4 regions of the Methylophaga sp. UBA2513 genome follow, and region 1 is predicted to be linked to each of the others. Evidence: riboswitches for the same ligand, from Rfam matches in the RefSeq annotation. Region 1 holds a riboswitch; each other region holds the start of a gene.

The links. A riboswitch is a leader RNA that binds a small molecule or an ion and turns the genes downstream of it on or off. The one in region 1 is predicted to bind cyclic di-GMP.
Region 2: it holds a riboswitch for cyclic di-GMP, as region 1 does, so the genes downstream of both, B3V56_RS06025 (hypothetical protein) here and B3V56_RS02880 (hypothetical protein) in region 1, are expected to answer to the same signal.
Region 3: it holds a riboswitch for cyclic di-GMP, as region 1 does, so the genes downstream of both, B3V56_RS14665 (VPLPA-CTERM sorting domain-containing protein) here and B3V56_RS02880 (hypothetical protein) in region 1, are expected to answer to the same signal.
Region 4: it holds a riboswitch for cyclic di-GMP, as region 1 does, so the genes downstream of both, B3V56_RS12450 (hypothetical protein) here and B3V56_RS02880 (hypothetical protein) in region 1, are expected to answer to the same signal.

What each region holds. Positions count from the first base shown of each region.
Region 1 is NZ_DDNT01000006.1:218,507-220,710, reverse strand. It holds tRNA gene B3V56_RS02885 (tRNA-Arg) at 1-65, opposite strand, end outside; gene B3V56_RS02880 (hypothetical protein) at 221-838, opposite strand; cyclic di-GMP riboswitch class I at 856-942, opposite strand; gene B3V56_RS02875 (hypothetical protein) at 1,274-1,768, opposite strand; cyclic di-GMP riboswitch class I at 1,782-1,864, opposite strand.
Region 2 is NZ_DDNT01000010.1:36,377-38,580, reverse strand. It holds gene B3V56_RS06035 (hypothetical protein) at 1-28, shown strand, start outside; gene B3V56_RS06030 (hypothetical protein) at 59-241, opposite strand; gene B3V56_RS06025 (hypothetical protein) at 444-932, opposite strand; cyclic di-GMP riboswitch class I at 967-1,045, opposite strand; gene B3V56_RS06020 (molybdopterin-containing oxidoreductase family protein) at 1,275-2,204, shown strand, end outside.
Region 3 is NZ_DDNT01000022.1:110,205-112,408, reverse strand. It holds gene B3V56_RS14670 (DNA alkylation repair protein) at 1-640, opposite strand, end outside; gene B3V56_RS14665 (VPLPA-CTERM sorting domain-containing protein) at 695-1,276, opposite strand; cyclic di-GMP riboswitch class I at 1,294-1,372, opposite strand; gene rlmD (23S rRNA (uracil(1939)-C(5))-methyltransferase RlmD) at 1,600-2,204, opposite strand, start outside.
Region 4 is NZ_DDNT01000020.1:154,675-156,878, forward strand. It holds gene B3V56_RS12445 (formate--tetrahydrofolate ligase) at 1-411, shown strand, start outside; gene B3V56_RS12450 (hypothetical protein) at 501-1,211, opposite strand; cyclic di-GMP riboswitch class I at 1,231-1,310, opposite strand; gene djlA (co-chaperone DjlA) at 1,364-2,197, opposite strand; gene ubiB (ubiquinone biosynthesis regulatory protein kinase UbiB) at 2,203-2,204, opposite strand, start outside.

The DNA of each region.
Region 1 (2,204 bases):
CAGGAGTCGAACCTGCGGCCTTCCCCTTAGGAGGGGGACGCTCTATCCATCTGAGCTACGGGGACACTCGCCGGGCATTATAACAGTGATATGCGATAAGCTCGAAAACTGAATATTATTTGCTAATTAATCACCATCAAAATAGCAACTTAAGGATAAAGCTACGAACAAAAAAGCCGTCACAGTGTGACGGCTTTAATTTTTAAATGCTGTGAATGAGCTAAACAGCTAGCTTGGCTCTTCGACGCAAGCCCATAAACCCTAGTAGTGCAGGTGCAAACATAAAAGCGGCGGCAGGGATTGGAACTTCAGACACGCTATTATAAGACATGTCCATGTAACGAACACCATATGGGTCATTATTGTCTCTAAAAGTAAGTCCGGCAAAAGCACCCAAGCCGGAAATAGAGTATTTGTTATACCCTTCCAGCATGCTGATTAATACTGTGTTGATTAAACTGCCATTATTTGAAAACAAATCTACAGTAACGTTGTATCCTGCATTAGAGCTTCCCATCACCCAAGAAAAACTATCGGCATTAAAGTCAAACAAAATCGACAATGGGCCTTGGTTGTTAGAGGGTGAAAGAAGTGAATTGGCAGAATTATAAGAGGCTACACTTATTGTTCCACTTGGTGCTAGTGACAATGAACCTGTAGGGGAACCTGAAATGCCTGACCCAGATGCAGTCTGACCTGTAAAAGTTTGTGAAAAACTTGCCCCATCAGCATCAATTAGGCTTGCAGAGGTAGTCCCACTCAAATCAATGTCGACGGGAGCGGCAAAGATAGGTAAAGAAAAAAATGAGAATATTATTGTAGCGATCATCTTATTCATCGGTGAACTCCTTAAAGGTATGCAACCCAGCCCTGATACCTGTCCTTATAAGCACAGCTGTGGTTTTCCGTCCAAGGCTCACGCCAAGTTTGGCAAAATAAAAGAGAGTGATTTAATCACCTACTTATTTTCACACTAAATTTCTATTAAGAGCTATTGTACTTTGGTACTAATAATAAATTTTGATATTGATTATCAGAGCCAATAATGGATTCCCCGTCCTATCTTTCTCATTGTGGACAGATAAATATTCAATGCTCTATCCAGCTGAGCTACGGGGACACTCGTCGGGCATTATAACAGTGATATGCGATAAGCTCGAAAACTGAATATTATTTGCTAATTAATCACCATCAAATAGCAACTTAAGGATAAAGCTACGAACAAAAAAGCCGCCAGATTATGACGGCTTTAAACATTTTGAAATGCTCTTAATTAGATAGCTGATTTTGCTTTACGACGTAAGCCCATGAAACCTAGCAGTGCAGGTGCAAAAAGCAATAGAGCGAGTGGCAATGGCACGGGAGACACCTCGAAAGAAGTAAAACGATATTCACCCAGAATGTTAGTGTTGATGGATGATCCTCTATCATCCCAGGTTATGTACGCTAAATCTTCTGCTCCAACCCAACTTACGCCATTAGCCAGCCAGGTTTGCGTATTGATGACGATATCACCTGTGTCGAAAAGGTCTGATAAAGAAAAAGAGGCAGAGTCAGAGCTCCAATTAAAAACCGAAAACTCCCCGAAAGATAATAAACCGTCGTTGTTTAAATCTTCTCCCACAAAATGACCGGTAAACGTAAATTCCCCGCCATCATAAACGGGCCATCCGGCAACGAAATTAGCCTTAACCACCGTCGCGGCCCATGTCACTTGGGATACAGTCAATAAAGCCAGGCTGAATAGCATCCACACTATTTTTTTCATAAAAATCTCCATGTCATGCAGCCCAGCCCTGATACCAATAATGTACAGCTGTCGGTTTTCCGTCCCTGACTCACATCAGGTTTGGCGTTAATGTATTGAATAAAAATTCGATAAATGAAGTTAGCTTCTGGTCACTCAAAACAGATGTATATTCATAAAAATCTGTTATTTACAGATTACTGGACTGGAATTAATAAAGATATCGTCCAAAAGTATGATTTTGTTCAAAGGGATTACTGAGCGTAGTAAGCCAGTCAAAGTTAGTGCTATCTTGACTGTTGCTACTATGTGGGCACTGTTACGCGTGCTCTAGGAGTGAATTAGATAAACAGAAACGCTATTAAAATCGAATCCATCAAAGCATCGCAGATAGCGTCCTCAGACTCATCCAAAAAGTAGATGAAGATACAAGTTTATTAAGCAATGGGCTCATTGG
Region 2 (2,204 bases), on a different contig from region 1:
TTATTCTGAGATTGAGTTGCCATTCTGAGATAACAGGCAAAAAAAAAGCCTGAGAAAATCAGGCTTTTACATTTAGGTTATTACCTTGAGTGGCAGTAGGTGCGGGTAGTGCCGAATCGATAAGTTTGAGTGCATTGGCACCATCGAGTTTGGCTTTGTTGTTACTCATTTGAGCACTCTTCACCATAAGATAGTCATCAATACTGATCTTTGGGCTGCCTTGTGTTGCTGAAATACTCATTTCTTACCTCCTACTTTTTGTGCCATCTTACATGACCTTCGTCATTTCCAACGATAAATAGTTCACATAATTATGTATCGGCACGAGCTTGTAAAACTATAGCTTTCATTATGTTGCCGTGATACTGCATGAGTTAATCAACATCATTTACCATAAAAAAAGGGAGCCGAAGCTCCCTAATTGAACGACTGTATGAGATACCTTAGGCAGTGGCTAAACTTTTTTTGCGTAGGCTTAAGAAACCTAATAATGCTGGTGCAAATAAAAATAAAGCGGCTGGCAGTGGGACGGCTGAAACAGACACGTCATACTGAACAGCACCTGAAGTGGCATCAACAATACTTAATACGTAATCAACACCTGTTACTAAAACAGCAGTAAAACTGAAGTCTTCAGTGATGGCATATGAGACAGTGCTACCGACAGCACCAAACACTAATGTTGCTGCTGTGATAGCAGGGTTGAAAGACCACCCTATGACAACAGGTGTATCTACATCAGTAGAAAGAGTGAATGCTGAATTCCAATCACCCGCATTTGAAACAGTACCACCAGCAAGCACAACAGCGTTGTCTGATAAATAAACGTTTTGACTAGCACCGTCTGCATCGACTGCACTAAGTGACAACGTTGCAGCATTCACACTGATTGAGAAAAATAAAGCTACGACAAATAGCATCGCTTTTTTCATAAAAATTCCCTTATGTTTAGATTGAAAAAACAAGCAATGCAACCCAGCCATCTTCACTTGGAAGACCTGTGGCTTTCCGACCCCGCCTCACGACGAGTTTGGCTTTGATTAACAACTGATGAAAAAAATCCAACACAGTAAGGCCCCGCTAAATGGTGAATTGTTCATCCAGCTATAGTGTAGATAAGCACTGTTACAGGAAAATGTCAGAATCGAAAACAGATGAATATACAAATGATGACCTAACTTGATGATACGGCGGGCATATTTCCCGTTCTCAACTGGTGTATAGTCAGATGAATAATAAAAAAATAAAAACACATCAGAGAAGGAGAGAGCAAAATGGCAAGCGTATTAAAAACGACGCATCATGGTGGCTGTCCACATGATTGTCCTGATACCTGTTCCATGGTGTATGAGGTTGAAAATGGTCAACTGACCTCAGTTAAAGGCAATAAAGAACATCCAATGACGCGAGGTGGGTTGTGCGTCAAACTCAAAGATTATGAAAAGCGTCACTATCATCCGGATCGTCTGCTTCACCCCATGCGCCGAACCGGGCCCAAGGGAAGTGGGCAGTTTGAACGCATTAGTTGGGATGAAGCACTTGATGAGATCACCAGCCGCTGGAAAGCGATTATCGACGAGTATGGTCCTCATGCCATTTTGCCTTATAGCTATCTGGGTAATCAGGGGCTGGTGCATGGCTTAAATGGCGGCGATGCTTTTTTTAACAAAATGGGCGCAACCGTTTGTGAGCGGACTTTTTGCGGCGAAGGTTCTTGTACAGCCTGGTTGCTGACAGTGGGGCCAACAGCTGGGGTCGACCCTGAGAGTTTTATCCATTCTAAATACATCATCCTCTGGGGATGTAATTCGGTGAGTACCAATGTCCACCATTGGCACATTGTCAAAGATGCCCAGAAGCAGGGCGCCAAAGTCGTCGTTATCGATCCCTATAAATCCAAAACAGCGAAAGAAGCGGATTGGCACATTGCGCCTAAACCCGGCACTGATGGTGCTTTAGCCATGGCTATGATACATGTGATTATTGAAGAAGGACTTCAGGATCAAGACTATATCGACAACTACACAGTGGGGTTTGAGGCCTTATCTGAAAGAGCCAAAACCAGAACACCAGAATGGGCTGCCTCGATAACGGGTGTGGCTGCGGAAGATATTCGTCAGTTGGCGCGCGAGTTTGCCTCTACCCAACCAGCAGCTATTCGCTTGGGTGTGGCTGTAGAACGTAACTATGGTGGTGGTCAAGCA
Region 3 (2,204 bases), on a different contig from region 1:
TTTGAGGATGATCTTTACTCATATCATTGATGTTATTAGCCACAGACCGTCTCACATATAGACTCGAATCACTTTTTAACTTCTCAAGAAGCGGCCATATAAGAGCGGGATCATGACGTAGTTCAGCGAGTTGCGGTGCCCAGGGTAAACGCGGGCGAATGCCTTCAGAAGCTAATCTTCGTACATGTTCATCATCATGTTCAGCCCATAACAGCATTTGCTGATAGGTTTCATCAAAGTGAGCCTTCAGAAAAAAACGAATAGCAAACTCAGCTGTAAATAATGAAGTGAGTTTTTCGAGTGCAGCAAAAGAAACGTTGCGATGCTCCAGACCATATAAAGCAACATAATCAATTAATGGCCAGGCTAGGTAATGTGCCCACCCAGAAAAATGTTCATCTCTAAGAGACTCAGCCGCCTCTAATAAGATATTTATTGCATCAACATAATCGTGAGGTAGATAAACATGCAAACTCTTCGCAAGATAATCTGCACGCGTCTTGAGCTCCAGCTCATCTAGTTTGAGAGATGCAGTCTCAATAAAATCCGTTACAGCAAAATCAGGCCACACTGAATGAATCAGAGAGCCGATTTCCTTCACTGCAGGAATATGAAGTTTATTTTTGAGTTGTTCAGCCATAAAAAAAAGCCGCGATGGAATCGCGGCTTTTATCATACGGTATTCTGTCTTAGCTTAGGCAGTTTTTTTACGTCTGCGCATTGCTGTCATACCCATCAAACCAGAACCTAGTAACCATACAGCAGCAGGAACAGGTACTTCGCTAACAGGTGGGCAATATTCGCCATTCACTGTTAACTCAGCCCAGAAAACGTCTTCGCTCCATTTTGAAAACCAAGCCTTGAATGAGATGCCAGCAAGGATTTCGTCAAATAAGTCTGAGCTTAGGCTGAACATTTCAACACCGCCATCCAGAGAACCTAAGTAGCTCAAACCAGTACCATACCAGTTATCAGTATAAGCATATAAATCATCCCACCAACCATTTGCATTTGTCGAAATTTTTAGTGTGGCAGATGTAATGTCTAAATCTGCAGGGTCAGTGATAGCATCGAAATCCATATAACCAAACTCATAATAGTTCGATACTGAGGCAGTAAATGTTTCTGAGTATGTTTCAGGGTTATCACATAAAGATGAATCGTCCCCACAACCACCATGATGGTGGTGGTGACCATGGAAAAATGTTGCTGAAGCAACACTTGAAAAACCTAGCAACATAGCAGCTACTAAAATAGCCGATTTGTAAAATTTCATAGAATTATCCTTGTTTACTATGCAGCCCGGCCATCTTTAAAAAAAGACCCGTGGCTTTCCGTCACATGGCTCACACCAAGGTTGGCTTATCTGTTTATTATGCAATCACTATCTGCAAGATAGATATTAGTGAGTTGTAATGTGCCAAACAATTGTACTTTGGTACTAAAAAGTAAAATAAATCAGCTTATTACGACTCTACTTGTCCGATAACTTCACTGTTAACGGATAAATAAGTCCGACTCAACTTATTCCGGACGATTGCATAATATGAGGATATCTATGTCGGAACAATTGTACTTTGGTACAGTTTTTAATCTTTTTTAACGTTTTTTTACAAATACAGCAATAGACTCGACATGGGTGGTATGTGGGAACATATCCATAATGCCTGCCGATTCCATAATGTAGCCATGCTGGTTCACCAGTTCGCCAGCATCACGTGCTAGCGTTGCAGGATTACATGAGACATATACCAATCGCTCAGCACCTAACGCAGCTAATTGATGCAACACTTCAAATGCCCCACTTCTGGGAGGATCCAGTAAAATCTTATTAAACCCTTTTTGTGCCCAAGGATAATCTTTCAATTCTGTTTGGGTGAGATCCGCTTGCTCAAACTCGGCATTAGATAAGGCATTAAGTGCGGCATTATTTTTTGCGTGTTGTACCAGTGCAGCATCACCTTCAACGCCAACGACCTCTGTCACCCGTTTAGCTAAAGGCAAAGTAAAGTTGCCGAGCCCGCAGAACAAATCAAGAATACGATCTCCATCCTGAACATCCAGCAGCGTCATGGCCCTTTGAATCATTTTTTCGTTAATACCCGCATTCACCTGCGTAAAGTCACTCGGGTCAAACTGTAAGTTCAACCCCGGCTCTGGTGCGTAACTAAGCTGAGCAGACTCAGGCCATAATAAAGACACGG
Region 4 (2,204 bases), on a different contig from region 1:
GCGGAACGTGTTGTCGAAATACTGGATAGCCCTGCTGAGCCTTGTCGTCTGTTATATCCTGATAGTTTACCGCTATGGGACAAAATTAATCAGGTTGCTAAACGTCTATATGGCAGTGGTGAAGTCGTTGCTGATAAAAAAGTGATGGATAAGATCGCTATGTTGAACGAGCAGCACGGGGATATTCCAGTTTGTATGGCAAAAACACCGTATTCTTTTAGCAGTGACCCGAGCTTACGTGGCACGGCTGAGAATCATACGCTGACAATTCGTGATGTTCGTCTGTCAAACGGTGCTGGTTTTCTGGTTGTACTTTGTGGGGATGTGATGACTATGCCTGGATTACCTAAGCACCCAGCTGCTGAACGTATTGATATTGATGATAATGGCTCAATAGTCGGGCTGTTTTGATATAAAAAAGCTCAAATATTAAGGGTGTTAAGCAAAAAAGCCGTAGAAGTTTATCACTACGGCTTTTTTCTTTTATGTGCTTAAATTTTTTAAGCCTGAGTATTCACCTTGCGGCGCAAACCAAGAAAACCTAACAACGCTGGAGCAAACATCCATAAGGCAGCAGGTACAGGCACTGCTGATGGCGTTTGGATATAACTAGCAAAGCCAGTTTCTTCAAAGTTAATTTCATGTGAAAGTGATGCATAAATGAATAATGCATTATCAAGCAGAATATCAGCAGAAGGTAATGTTGATATAGGGCCAGTGAAAAAGTCTTTATCAAACATCATCAGGCCAGACAGAGAAAAACTTTCTGTGAATTCAGACACCGGAAAAAGAGTGCTAGTTGTAAATAGAATCGCATCACCTGTGATATCAGGATTAAGACCTTTATTCACCATCGATGTAACGATATCTGTATTGAATGCATCAAGGTTTGCAATAGTATTATCTAATATACTGAGAGCAAACTGGCTGCCATCAAACAAAGTGGGGGCAGCTGTACCTGAGAGAACGTAATTTGATGATACGTATGTACTCACTGTGCCTGTGCTTGGAAGAGCATATGATGAGTAAAGGGTCGCTGATGCTAGGTCTGTATCGTAAGACCATGTAGCTGGTGCAGACTGGCCGAGCAATGAACTTAGGTCGCCATTAGCTGTTTGCCATGAACCATTAGTTGATAAGCTTGTTGCAGCTATAGCAGCGTTAGTTAAACCAGTAAATAAAGCCAGTGCGATAAAAACTATTTTTTTCATGTGTTCTTTCCTTAGATATTATTGCAGTACAGCCACCTTAGTATCATAAGGTCTGTAACTTTCCGTCCTTGGTTCACACCGAGTTTGGCTTTGGTTAAAGTGTTTCCAGAAAAAATAGTACCAAACAGATAATAATAAATAAAACGAAATTGTTAATTTTGTTCTCGATGTTTTTTTATTAAATCGTATGCTAACTGAATTTCTTTCGCTTGCTCTGTGGCAACGGCAATCATATCTTCTGGAACGCCTTGTCCCATGAGTTTATCCGGATGATATTGGCTCATCAGTTTTCGATAAGCACGTTTAATTTCTTGATTAGAACTCTTTTCAGTCACCCCAAGCGCTTTATAAGCATCGGCCAATTCATCAGAATAAGAGCGCTGCGGACCGGAAGAGTATTGCTGCTGATGACCTCTTGCGAAACTTGCCTGGCTCATCACCATATCCAGAATACGGTTAAACTCGGCCCGGTTATATCCTAACTGAGCAGAGACTTGTTCCAGAATATCTTTTTCTTGTGGATCAAGCTTACCATCGGCTAAGGCCATGACTATCAGGTAAACCAGTAAGACTTGTTTTAGATTAAACGTATTACCACAATGTTGTTTGAAATGATTCATTGTGTCTGTAATATCAAAGTCGGGTTCTGCGCCTCGCTTAAATTGGCGGATGGCTTCTTGTCGATGCTCACCCGACATCCCCATTTTTTTGATAAAGGCTTCCACGTGATCGATTTCAATCTGGCTGATTCGACCATCTGCCTTCGCTAGTTTCCCCATCAAAACAAACACAGTTTCAAGAAAAACTGTTTGACGGGTTTGACTTGTAAATGGATTAGCACCGCCCAGACCATACGCTCGTATACGGTCAGCAAAACCACCAAACAGTAAGCCAATCAGTGCGCCAAAAATTCCTAAAATGAGTAATCCTACACTCATCGTACTGAGTAATATAAAGCCTAGAATAAGGCCAATCCACTTAAACATAACAATT